One region of the Pseudoalteromonas sp. APC 3355 genome, then DNA from elsewhere that is predicted to be linked to it. Evidence: predicted binding sites of a transcription regulator. Region 1 holds the regulator's gene; the other holds the start of a gene.
The links. Region 1 encodes FliA, which starts transcription of late flagellar genes. Its sites were predicted from a motif close to CTAAAGNTNNNNNNNNNNNNGCCGATA; they were not measured.

Region 1 (7,013 bases):
AACTAGGCTGGGATGACGTTCAGCAGGTTGATGTAATTGGCTTAGAAGTCGGTTATAGATTAATTCCGTTAGTGGACCAATCACAAGGTGGTGAGCTACTTAATCGTATTAAGGGGGTGCGTAAAAAGCTTTCTCAAGAGCTTGGTTTTTTAGTGCCGCCGGTACATATACGCGACAACTTAGAGCTTGACCCTAACGCTTACAGAATAACACTAATGGGGGTTTCAACCGGTGAAAGCGAGCTTAAGCATGGCGACGAGCTAGCGATTAACCCAGGACAAGTATTTGGTCCAATTAAAGGGGTTGAAACAAAAGATCCTGCGTTTGGCCTTGATGCCGTATGGATCAAGCCTGATCAAAAAGATGAAGCACAATCACTAGGTTATACCGTTGTAGATTCAGCCACGGTAGTTGCCACTCATATTAGCCAGTTATTAACTAACAGTGCAGCGTTATTACTAGGGCATGAAGAAGTTCAAAACCTACTTGATATGCTTGCTAAAAGCCATCCTCGCTTAGTGGAAGGACTAGTACCTGATGTATTGCCATTAACTGCTATTGTAAAAGTACTACAAAATTTATTAAATGAAGGCGTGGCTATTCGCGATATGCGCTCAATTGTTCAAACCCTTGTTGAGTATGGCCCACGTAGTCAAGACCCTGATGTATTAACGGCTGCAGTGCGTATTTCACTGCGTAGATTAATTGTTCAAGATGCGGTGGGAATGTCATCAGAAATCCCTGTCATAACCTTGGCGCCTGAGTTGGAACAAATGTTGCATCAGTCATTACAAAATGCAGGCGATGAAGGTGCCGGTATTGAGCCAGGACTTGCAGAGCGACTTCAAGTGTCATTGACACAAGCGCATCAAAATCAAGAAATGGCCGGCGAACCTTCTATATTGCTAACGTCAGGAATGTTACGCACTGTGTTATCTCGTTTTGTTAAGTACACCATTCCAGGATTGAGAGTGATGTCTTATCAAGAGGTACCAGACGAAAGACAGATCAAAATTGTAAGCTCGGTAGGCCAACAATAAGATTTTAACAGGGGTTGAATCATGAAAATTAAACGTTTTTTTGCTAAAGATATGCGCACAGCACTTAAAGAAGTTAAAGATGAGTTAGGTGTTGATGCGGTTATTATGTCAAATAAAAAACTGGCTAACGGTGTAGAAATTGTAGCGGCAGTTGATTATGACAAAGCAGCCCCTAAAGTAGCAGCGCAACCACAATGCCCTGCAGAGCCGCGTACTCAGGCGCCACAACAAAGCATGCATAATTTTGTAAAACCAGAGCCACAGCGTGCCAAGCCTGAGCCTCAAGCAAAAGTTGCTGACAGCCTACAAGCATTATTAGAGCGTCAATCACCGCGTCCTCGTTCTCCTGAGCTTGCATCAATGTTTTCACAATCGGGTATTGATACTACTGATAACTATCAAGAACCAGATATGGGGCAGCGTACTAAAAATATGTTTGCTCCTGAAGCTGCTGCGCCAGTTCGTCCACAAACTCAAGCGGATAGCTTAGGTTTTGATGATTTAGACCGCGACTTTGATGATTTAGATAGCCCCGTAACCACTCGCCAACAAGCACCTAATAATGAAAGCGAAGAAATGACAACAATGCGTGAAGAAATGAACGCAATTCGTCAATTACTTGAGCACCAAGTATCAGGCTTGATGCAGCAAGATATGGCGCGTCGCGATCCAACACGCGCTTGTATGGTTGACCGTTTAGTCGGTATGGGTATCGATAAAGAAGTAGCACAGCAAATGGCATGTTTTGTACCTGATGATGTGTCTCGTAAGCAAGGTTGGAAAGCATTGTTAACTATGGTCGAAGATCAAATGCAAACAACCAATAATGAAATACTTCGCCAAGGTGGTGTATATGCGTTAGTGGGTCCAACAGGTGTGGGTAAAACAACGACTGTTGCTAAGCTTGCAGCTCTAGGCGCACAAAAATATGGTGCCGATAAAGTGGCGTTAATAACCACTGATACATACAGAATTGGTGCTTATGAACAACTTGCAACATATGGTCGTATTATTGGTTGTGGTGTTAAGCAAGTTAAAGATGCTAATGAATTAGCTGAAGTTTTATATCATTTACGAAATAAACGTCTAGTATTAATTGACACAGCAGGTATGAGCCAGCGAGATTTACGTTTAACTGAGCAATTAAACACGTTAATGCGTAACCAACGTGTAGATATTCGCAGCTACTTAGTACTTAGCGCGACAGCACAAATTAATGTATTGCAAGAAACTGTACGTCACTTTAAAAAAGTACAGTTAAGTGGCTGTATTTTCACTAAGTTAGACGAATCATTAAGTTTGGGTGAGATTATTAGTATTGCGATTCAAAATCGCCTTCCAATAGGGTATCTTACTAATGGTCAACGAGTACCAGAGGATATTCGTGTTGCAAATGCTGAGAAACTAGTTAAAAAGGCTGAGCAATTATATTTAAAAAGAACAAAAGAACAACATTCAAGGCACCAATCAGTGGCGCCAAGCACAGTAGGGATGTATGATTAACACAGTATTAGATCAAGCAAGCGGCCTGCGCAAAATGAGTCAAAACAATAACAACGGCGTAAAAGTTATCGCTGTAACCGGTGGTAAAGGTGGAGTAGGGAAAACAAATGTTTCTCTAAATACAGCTATTGCACTTGGGCAGCAAGGTAATCGAGTATTAGTGCTGGATGCTGACTTGGGTTTAGCAAACTGTGATGTGATGCTTGGTTTACGTGTAGAGCGTAACTTGTCACATGTCTTGTCTGGTGAATGTGAGCTTGATGAAATTTTAGTTGAAGGCCCTGCAGGAATTAAAATTGTACCCGCTACATCGGGTTCGCAAAGTATGGTTGAATTATCACCATCTGAGCATGCTGGGCTAATTCGTGCGTTTAGCGAATTGAATACCGAATTTGATATTTTAATTGTAGATACAGCTGCTGGTATTTCAGACATGGTACTGAGCTTCTCGCGTGCAGCGCAAGATGTAATGGTTGTTGTATGCGATGAGCCGACATCAATCACCGACGCTTACGCACTTATTAAAGTATTAAGTCGTGAGCACGGCGTTTATAAATTTAAAATTGTTGCCAATATGGTGCGCAGTATGCGTGAAGGCACTGAATTGTTTGCAAAGCTATCTAAAGTTACCGACCGCTTTTTAGATGTATCAATGGAGCTAGTAGCAACGGTTCCTTATGATGAAAATATGCGCAAAGCAACACGTCGTCAAAAAGTAATAGTAGAGCTCTTTCCAAATTCGCCAGCCGCTCTTGCGTTTAAAACGCTGGCAACAAAAGCAGTTAAATGGCCAATACCCAACCAACCATCTGGGCATTTAGAGTTTTTCATTGAGAAACTAGTAAACGGTTAATTATGACAACACTGGTGAATAGAGCTATGGGATATCAATCAACACAAAATTTAAATGTGATTGTTGAGAAGCATGCATCACTTGTTAAAAAAGTGGCATGTCATCTAATTGCTCGATTACCACCTAGCGTTCAACTTGATGATTTAATTCAATCAGGAATGATAGGCTTAATAGAAGCTTCGAAAAACTTTGATGCAACAAAAGGCGCAAGCTTTGAAACTTTTGCAGGTATTCGTATTCGCGGTGCTATGCTTGATGAAATGCGCCGTGGTGATTGGGCTCCTCGTTCAGTTCACCGTAAAAACAGGCAAGTTGCAGAAGCAATTACTGAGCTCGAAAGTAGTCTGAACCGCGAACCAACGGACATAGAAGTTGCTGAAAAACTTGAAATTTCGCTCAATGAGTACCATCATATTTTAAATGATGCGAATACGAGTAAAATATTAGGCATTGAAGACCTTGGTGTAGATGAGGATGTTATTACTCCTGTAGGCCAAGATTTAGCACAAGATAAACCTTTTAATAATGTTAAAAATGATAGGTTTAATGAGTCTTTGCTAAGTGCAATTAAGTCATTACCAGAGCGTGATGCAATGGTGCTTTCTTTGTACTACAACGATGAAATGAATTTAAAAGAAATAGGACATATACTCGATGTAAGTGAATCGCGTGTAAGTCAGATACATGGTCAGGCGATGATTAAGCTTAAAGCTAAAATCAATGACTGGATAAATTAGTAGTAAGTAAACAAAGGTTAATACCTCACTGGGGGATGTTTTGGATAAAAACATGAAAATTCTTGTAGTTGATGATTTTTCAACAATGAGACGCATTATAAAAAACCTGTTACGTGACTTAGGTTTCACTAACGTTCAAGAAGCTGATGATGGGTCTACAGCTTTGCCTATGTTGCAAAATCAAGTGTTTGATTTTGTAGTTACGGATTGGAATATGCCTGGAATGCAGGGTATTGATCTTTTAAGAGCAATACGTGCAGACGATAAGTTAAAACATATCCCTGTATTAATGGTAACGGCAGAGGCTAAAAAAGAACAAATAATAGCTGCAGCGCAAGCTGGTGTTAATGGTTATATTGTTAAGCCATTTACGGCTGGAACATTAAAAACTAAATTAGAAAAAGTATTTGAACGCTTAGGCTAATGATGGGGGAGAGGCTTATGCCAGCACCAGCTGCGCCTCAAATAACGTTAGAACAAGCTCGTCAGCTCGTTGTTTTTTTAGAAAATGATGAGCAAGACAAAGCAAATCAGTTGATTTTAGAGGCTGCATCTAAAGAGCAGTCTGAATTATTTGCTGAAGTTGGAAAGTTGACTCGTCAACTGCACGAAGCCCTTAAAAGTTTTGAGCTTGATACTCGCTTAACTGATATAACGACAGATGCGATTCCAGATGCTAAAAAGCGGCTTAATTATGTTATAGAAATGACAGAAAATGCGGCTAATAAAACAATGGATGCAGTGGAGGCGAGTCTTCCTATAGCCCAACAGTTAGCGGACGAAATATCTCATATCAAACCGACATGGGATCGTTTAATGAGCCGCGAGATTGAGCTTGGTGAGTTTAAGCAACTTTGCCATAGCATCGATAAGTTTATGAACAACTCTCATCATAAGACTGATGAGCTTCAAAACTTAATGACAAATGTATTAATGGCTCAAGACTATCAAGACTTAACAGGTCAAGTTATTCGCCGTGTTATTGAACTTGTTAGGGAAGTAGAAGAAAGTTTACTGCATCTTTTAACTGCGTTTGCTGAACAAGACGACAGTAACAGCACCGCGAATAAAGTAGAACAACAAAAAATAAAAGAACCAGTTGCCACACAAACTTTAGCAGGTCCTGAAGGCCCTATTATTGATAAAGAATCGCGTAATGATGTTGTATCTGATCAAGATGAAGTTGATGATCTTTTATCAAGTTTGGGCTTCTAAGAGGAGAGTAACTGCATGTTTGAAGTCGATGAAGATATTTTACAAGACTTTCTTGTAGAGGCTGGAGAAATCCTAGAGCTTTTATCTGAACAGTTAGTTGAGCTGGAAAATAATCCAGAAGATACCGAGTTACTAAACGCTATATTTAGAGGTTTTCACACTGTAAAAGGTGGTGCAGGCTTTTTAGCTATGACAGAACTTGTTGATGCTTGTCACGGTGCTGAAAACGTATTTGATTTACTACGTCAAGGCGTGCGAACAGTCAACTCAGAGTTAATGGATGTTATTTTACAAGCACTAGACACCATTAATGAGATGTTTGCGACTATCCAAAACAGAGACAAGCCTGAACCTGCAGATCCTGAATTACTTCATACTCTTCATATCTTAGGTCTACCTCCAACAGAAGCCGAAGCCACTGAAGCCTCTTCACAAACAGAGGTTGAACAACCTCATAATGAAGTGGTGGATACACCGGTAGCTGATGATGAAGATCCGTTTGCATTTGATGAACTATTTAGCGGAGCGCCTTCGGTTAGCGATGCTGAAATAGATGAAATCACTGAAGACGAATTTGAAAGCTTACTTGATGAGCTGCACGGTAAAGGACAAGGTCCTGCAGTTGAAAAACCAGTAGCAAGTAGTAGTGATTTTAGTGGTGATATTACTGATGATGAATTTGACAGCTTATTAGACGAGTTACATGGTGTTGGCAGTTTTGGTGAAGTTACGAGCAAACCTGAACAAAATGATGCCAATAAAACACCTGTAGAATCTGCTATACCAGCTGTAAATACAGTTAATTCATCAGATGATGAAATTAGTGATGACGAATTTGAAGCGCTTCTTGATGAACTTCATGGTAAAGGCACTGCTCCTAAATCGATAGAAAGTGCGCCAGCTGCAAAACAACCTGAACCTGTTTCACCGCCAGCTAAACAAGTGAGTGAACCAGTAAAAAAAGCTGAGCCAGCTAAAGCTCCTACTCCAAAACCAGTTGAAAAAGCGCCAGAGAAGCCAGTAGCTAAAGTACCACCAGCAGCAGCTCCAAAAAAATCAGCGCCACCAGCAGCAGAGACCACTGTTCGCGTAGATACAAAACGACTCGATCAAATTATGAATATGGTTGGTGAGTTAGTTCTTGTACGAAATCGTTTGGTTAGTTTAGCGACTAACTCAGACAGTGAAGCGATGGGTAAAGCAATCTCTAACTTAGATGTGGTGACTGCGGATATTCAAGGTGCGGTTATGCAAACGCGAATGCAACCAATTAAGAAAGTATTTGGTCGCTTCCCTCGCGTTGTACGCGACTTAGCACGTAGCTTAAATAAAGATATTGATTTAAAGCTTATTGGTGAAGAAACGGATCTAGATAAAAACTTAGTTGAAGCACTTGCCGATCCGCTTGTGCATTTAGTTAGAAACTCAGTTGACCATGGTATTGAAATGCCCGCTGTCCGTGAAGCTGCAGGTAAGCCTAGAACAGGTAATGTTACTTTATCAGCGTCTCAAGAGGGCGACCATATTTTGCTAACCATCAAAGATGATGGTGCAGGTATGGATGCTGAAAAACTGAAAAAAATTGCAATTAGTAAAGGCGTACTCGATCATGACCAAGCGAGTCGACTTTCTGACACCGAAGCATATAACCTGATTTTTGCACCT
Region 2 (7,013 bases), on a different contig from region 1:
GTCGAGTGAAGTAAGCTCAGCACTTTGCTTTGTAATGCGTGAAGCAACATTTTCTGCAAGAGCTTTGTTAAGTATTCGCCCTTCTTCATCTTGATGTGGCTCACATGCTTTGCTTGGAACCCACTTAGCTATGAATGGTTGATTATCTGGAGTAAGCAAATGCGCCAATACATCGTAAAAAGGCTTAGATACAAAGTTCGCTATTTCGTTATCTCTATTAACAACAAGACCTAAAATAGGGGTTTGTACTCGCCCTACCGAAAGCACATTACCAAACCCTGCTTTTTGCCCAGCTAGTGTGTATGCACGTGTTAAATTCATACCAAATAGCCAATCAGCACGAGAGCGCGCTAAAGCAGATACACTTAGCGGAATAAAATCTCGATTAGAACGCATTGTGCCCAATGATTTCTTTACCGCCGACAAGTTTAAATCACTAATGAGTAAACGTTGCGTACTTTGCTTTTTAGCCTGACTTATTTTAGCTTCTTCTATTACTTGGTCGACCAGAAGCTGGCCTTCACGGTCTGGATCGCCAGCGTGAATAAGTTGCGAGGCTTGTTTAATTAATTTTTTTAAAACAGTGAGCTGTTTGCGAGTTTTGGTTTTGGCTTTTAACTTCCACTGCTCAGGTATTATAGGCAAGTGATCAAACTGCCACTTTTTAAAGCGCTCATCATAATCATCGGGCTCTGCTTGTTCTAGTAAATGCCCTATACACCACGAGACACAATCTCCGTTGGCGACTTCTATATAGCCATCGTGTTTTTTATGTGGTTTTGGTAACGCATCAGCAATAGCGCGTCCAAGTGAAGGTTTTTCTGCAATGTAGAGTTTCATAGCTTGCTCAGCACTGTTTATATAAACAGTAGTTTAGCACAGCTATTTTAAAGGAGGGGCTTTTTTATGATTATTACCAGTTACTGTCTTATTATTTTTAATTACAATATAAATTAGCGGAAGATAACACACCACTACGGTGAGCGTATTAATTAAAGGTAAAAGCGTTTTATACATTAGCGTGCTATAGGATAAATCCCAAAGGTGGCGATCAACAACGCGAAAAAGTTGTAAAATTGGTGCCATTATAACAACCAACTGACCTAACACACATTGCCATAAATAAACTTTATCTTTTATCCCAAGATAGGCAATTAAAGCCATCCAAGCTATGTCATTAAACGCCCAGACAAGATATCTATATATATAAATATCTTTATCAAACTCTTTTAAAGAATCGTATATAAGTGCACCAAATAAGAAAAATACACCTGTGACACATACAAATCGTAATGCTAAAAAATCTTTACGCAAATAGAAAACAACAATAGCTGGGATTAAAAATAAAACCCAGCTAAGTTCAAGAAATGTAATTACCTTATCAACCCATAAAGGCATTGTTATTCTTTCGTCTTATCGTCATCTCCGCCAGTACCATTTCCAGGCATATCGCTATACTTATATTTTTTATTCACGGGCATTCCATTACATATGTTAAGGAAATGTACTGTAAGCTAAAATGATGAAATTGCCAAGATGCTTAGGCAATTAAGTACCCTAAATTAAAACAAAAAGTAGTGAGATATAATACCAAGCAATAGCTTAACGTACATCAATAGGCGCTGACTCTTTTGCTTTACCTTGTAATATAGATATTTCTACTCGGCGATTCCTGCGGCGATCTTCATTTGAATCGTTTGGAACAAGTGGACGGGTATCAGCCCGACCCACTACCATCATGCGGTTTTTATCAAACCCTTGCACCGTTTGCAGCTCGCTTGCTACTGCTACAGCACGCTTTGACGATAAGTCCCAGTTGTTAATATATAACTCATTCGATACCTGAAAATCGTCGGTATGGCCAGATACAGTTATTTCACCGGGTACATCTTTTAACAGTACACCAATATCTTGAATTATGGGTTTAAACTTAGGTTGTAAAAATGCACTACCCGAAGGAAATGAACCATTCTCTCTAATACGAATAATTATTTGCTGCCCTAAAGATTCAAGCTCAATTGCACCATCTATTATTTGCTTTTCAAGCTGCTGCGCGATTTTTTTAACGAGCTCGTTAGTTTGTTCCTGATCGGCCGCTGAAGTTGCTTGCTCTGACGATTGCTCTTGAGAAGTACTACGAGATTCGCCACCACGTTTGTCCCCGCGCTGTTCTTGCCTGCCGCCAGCTGAGCTTTCATCTCCAGCCTGAAACTCTAACATTTGTTGAGTCATTTCTACTGTTTGTTGTTGAATAGTTTCTATTGGAGTGGGTTCTGGTTTGCCTGGGGTAAACTCCATAGCAATAACAGAGGTACCTTTAGGGATATCTTTTACTTCAATTTTATTCTGCACACCAAAAGCAAACTTCATAGAGCCCGCAATTTGTTTAAACTTAAGTACATCCATTTCTGAAAACGCAAGCAAGAGTACAAAAAAGCACATTAACAGTGACATTAAATCGGCAAATGTTCCCATCCATGCTGGTAGGCCTGGTGGTGGGCATTTGCACTCTTGATCAGACATAATTACTCCTCGGTATCTACTTTGCGTTTAGATTCAGCTAAGTAATTTTTCAAAATACCTTCGATTACTTTTGGATTTTGGCCATCTTGTATACCTAAAATAGCATCTAAAATTAAACGCTGATTCATAGCCTCTTCGTCTTTACGCAGTTCAAGTTTTACCTGAATAGGAATTGCCACAACATTGGCTAAAAACGCACCATATAAAGTTGTTAAAAGCGCTACCGCCATTGCCGGGCCAATTGCTTTTGGGTCATCCATGTTAGATAACATTGCAACTAAGCCAATTAGAGTACCAATCATTCCCATTGCTGGTGCAATATCGGCTAATGACTTAAATAAGCCTGCGCCCATTTCATGTCGAGTAGTGGTTAAAGAGATATCTTTTTGAAGTGTGGCGCGAACAACATCTGCGTCATGGCCATCAACAAGCATGTCGACGCCTTTGCGCATAAATGGATTTGGGATTTCAGCTTCTTCGAGTGCTAAAAACCCCCCTTTACGAGCTGAATCAGCAAGTTCTACTGCTTTTTCAATAAGTTCTTCTGGCGTTTCTATTTTAAACATAAACGCTTTAGCAACAACTTTACCTATACCCAAAAACTGCGACATGGTGAAATTTGATAAAACAATGAAAAGTGAACCACCAAATACAATTACACTAGAAGGAGCATCGGCAAACATAGCCATTTCACCGCTACTACTCATAAACATAGACATGACAATTAAGCCAATTGCGCCTAGGATCCCGATTATGGTTGCTAAATCCACATTTCCTCCAGAAGTTTCATGCTTAATGGCCTTATCATAAACTTTTATTATTAACTGCTTATCGGCAACATATTGAATTGCTTAAGCCATTTTTATAAATAAACATAAAAAGCAGCCTTTAGCACTATTTTAGATCAAGTTATAAGGGCTACCTAATTATCAATTGATTTATTAAACTAACAGACCGCTATTAAGGCTTTATTAATACACTTGAAATATAATTTAACGTTATAAAGGTAAAAAACCAATATCATCCTTTGACCTAGTTTAGCATTCCCCCTAAAATTGACCCCTAAATTTATTATGTAAGCTGAAATAAAGATGGCGACTAAAAAACCTGAAAACTTAAGTTTCGAACAAGCACTAGAAGAATTATCTACAATCGTTAGTGACATGGAACAAGGTGACTTATCGCTTGAGCAATCGTTAAAGCAATTTGAGCGTGGAATTGCATTAGCAAGTGCTTCATCAGGTAAATTACAGCAAGCAGAACAAAAAGTATCAATTTTGATGGGGAATGGCGAAAAGTCAGTTCTTACGAATTTTGATAATGATATGGAATAGCTGTGAGCATAAATAATTATATCGAACGTGCTCAAAAAGATGTAGTAGCGACCTTACAGCAGCATTTTAAACAGCCTCTCGATACTGAAGAAACGGTAAAGAACGCCACCCAGTATGGATTATTTAATGGCGGTAAAAGATTACGTCCATTTTTAGTTTATGCCACAGGTAAAATGCTCGGTGCAAACCAGCAAGACTTACATGTACTTGCTGCTGCAATTGAGTGTATCCATAGCTATTCGCTAGTTCATGATGATTTGCCTGCTATGGACGATGACGACTTACGCCGTGGCCGCCCTACTTGCCATATAGAATTTGGCGAGGCAAATGCAATTTTAGCCGGTGATGCCCTACAAACACTCGCCTTTGAGCTTATTGCGAATCACAAATTTACATGCTCGTCGCAAACACAAGTAAAAATGATTGCTACGCTTGCCCACGCATCAGGCCTTGAGGGCATGGTAGGCGGACAAGGTCTTGACATAGCAGCAACAGATAAAGTAATTACCGTACAAGAGCTTGAGCGAATACATAAGCTAAAAACCGGAGCTTTAATTAATTGTGCAATTACACTTGGTGCACTGTGCAGTGAAAAGGCAGATCAACAAACCTTAGAAAATTTAAGCATTTTTGGGTATGCTATAGGGCTGGCGTTTCAAGTACACGACGACATTTTAGATGTTGAAGGCGATACGGTTACTTTAGGTAAACCACAAGGCTCCGATATTGCCGCGAATAAAGCGACATATCCGGCGTTATTAGGTATGCTAGGCGCTAAAGAAAAGGCGCAAAATTTAATACAACAAGCCCATGAAGCGTTGGCAAATATAGATGCTGACACAACACTTCTTGCGTCGCTAGCAAATTACCTAATTGAGCGTGACCACTAATTTTTGCTCATACGTATTGCAATTAGCACTGACATTATTACTCAACATTAATTATTCGTAAAAGCTTTGAATGAATTAATGTTAGCGAAGGATATATATAAAACCATGACACTTGATAGTAGCAAGTATCCATTACTTAATTTGGTTGACGAGCCAGCCCAATTGCGTGACTTAGCGCAAGACAAACTCCCTGCATTTAGCAATGAGCTGCGCGATTATTTACTCAACTCAGTATCGCAAAGTAGCGGTCATCTAGCGTCTGGTTTAGGGACGGTTGAACTAACCGTTGCGCTACATTATGTTTATAACACTCCAGACGATCGCCTAGTTTGGGATGTGGGTCACCAAGCTTATCCACATAAAATCCTTACAGGTCGTCGCGACCAAATGCACACTATTCGCCAAAAAGACGGTTTGCACCCTTTTCCTTATCGCGATGAAAGCCAATACGATACGTTTAGCGTAGGCCATTCAAGCACCTCTATTTCAGCTGCCTTAGGTATGTCTATTGCCGCCCAAAAAGAAGGCAAAGGTCGAAAATCTGTAGCCATTATTGGTGACGGAGCTATCACCGCAGGCATGGCATTTGAAGCGATGAATCATTTAGGTGATGTAAAATCAGACATGCTTATTATTTTAAATGATAACGAAATGTCGATTTCTGAAAATGTTGGCGCATTAACAAATCACTTTGCCCGAATTCTATCAGGTAGCTTTTATACTAACATTCGTGAAGGCAGTAAAAAGTTACTCTCAGGTGTGCCCCCGGTAAAACAACTTGCCAGTAAAATGGAAGAGCACATTAAGGGCATGATGATCCCGGGAACCTTCTTTGAAGAATTAGGCCTAAATTACATAGGCCCAATTGATGGTCACGATGTAAACATGCTTGTAGATACATTACGTAATATGCGTAATTTAAAAGGCCCACAGCTTTTACATATAAAAACGCAAAAAGGTAAGGGCTACAAACCGGCTGAAGCCGATCCTATTGGCTACCATGGTGTACCAAAATTCGATCCAAGCACAACTAGCCTGCCTAAATCTAACCCTAGCGCTGCTACTTTTTCAAAAGTTTTTGGCGATTGGTTATGCGACATGGCAAAGCAAGACAGCAAGTTAATGGCTATTACGCCAGCAATGCGTGAAGGCTCTGGCATGGTACGTTTTTCTAAGGAGTTTCCAGATCAATACTTTGATGTAGCCATTGCAGAGCAGCATGCTGTTACTTTAGCGGCTGGTTTTGCTTGTGAAGGTTTAAAGCCTGTTGTTGCTATTTACTCGAGCTTTTTACAACGTGCGTATGACCAATTAATACATGATGTTGCACTGCAAAACTTACCTGTATTATTTGCCATTGACCGCGCTGGTATTGTTGGAGCCGATGGTGAAACGCACCAAGGTGCGTACGATTTAAGCTTTATGCGCTGTATTCCAAATATGGTAATTATGGCACCAAGCGACACCAACGAATGCCGCCAAATGCTATACACCGGTTATAAAGCAAACTGCCCTGTTGCTGTTCGTTACCCTCGAGGTAGCGCAGGTACTGCAGACATCGAAAGCACTATGCAACTGCTTGAAATAGGTAAGGCAGATACAATTAAGAAAGGCAGTAAAATTGCAATTTTATCATTTGGTACATTACTTGATAATGCACAGCTTGCTGCAAATGAATTAGATGCAACGCTTGTTAACATGCGTTTTATTAAACCTCTTGATACTGCACTTTTAAATGAGCTTGCTACTAGCCACGATGTAATTGTAACCCTTGAAGATAATGCTATTGCTGGCGGTGCCGGCTCTGCAATTAACGAATACTTGGCAACGCAAAAAGCTGATATTAATATCCTTAACTTAGGTATTCCTGATGAGTTTATTAAACACGGCACGCAAGATGAAATGCACGATGAAATGGGATTAGGCGAGCAAGGAATTTTAAACGCTATTAAGGCGTTTATTAATTAACTTCCTATACATCTAAAGTTGAGCATATTAAAAAAGGAGCCTAGGCTCCTTTTTTAATATCAAATATTGCTCATCAGCGCATCCACACTTTAATATCAGCTAGGCCATTACTTTGTAAAATACCTAACTGTTGATCAACATTAGAGTTTTGTTCAAACTCGAATGCATCGAGCTGATCATCAAACGTAATATTAGCCACGCCATCACCACCGCGTTTTTTAACTTGATGCAGTGCTATATCGGCCAAGTTAATAGAGGTTTCCCAGCTAATTACCTGTCCGCCTAATAAAGGTAATGG

Region 2: pomA (flagellar motor protein PomA) is a predicted target of FliA. The motif match lies at 3,353-3,379, and genes of this name have one in related genera.

What each region holds. Positions count from the first base shown of each region.
Region 1 covers NZ_JASDDB010000002.1:431,855-438,867, forward strand. Annotated here, with positions in the region: gene flhA (flagellar biosynthesis protein FlhA) at 1-1,040, shown strand, start outside; gene flhF (flagellar biosynthesis protein FlhF) at 1,062-2,543, shown strand; gene QMA08_RS05170 (MinD/ParA family protein) at 2,536-3,396, shown strand; gene QMA08_RS05175 (RNA polymerase sigma factor FliA) at 3,423-4,133, shown strand; gene cheY (chemotaxis response regulator CheY) at 4,174-4,557, shown strand; gene QMA08_RS05185 (protein phosphatase CheZ) at 4,575-5,348, shown strand; gene QMA08_RS05190 (chemotaxis protein CheA) at 5,364-7,013, shown strand, end outside.
Region 2 covers NZ_JASDDB010000012.1:126,914-133,926, reverse strand. Annotated here, with positions in the region: gene QMA08_RS16385 (DNA topoisomerase III) at 1-840, opposite strand, end outside; gene QMA08_RS16380 (hypothetical protein) at 883-1,398, opposite strand; gene QMA08_RS16375 (flagellar motor protein MotB) at 1,603-2,523, opposite strand; gene pomA (flagellar motor protein PomA) at 2,526-3,293, opposite strand; gene QMA08_RS16365 (exodeoxyribonuclease VII small subunit) at 3,615-3,857, shown strand; gene ispA ((2E,6E)-farnesyl diphosphate synthase) at 3,860-4,747, shown strand; gene dxs (1-deoxy-D-xylulose-5-phosphate synthase) at 4,853-6,715, shown strand; gene QMA08_RS16350 (ligand-binding sensor domain-containing diguanylate cyclase) at 6,789-7,013, opposite strand, start outside.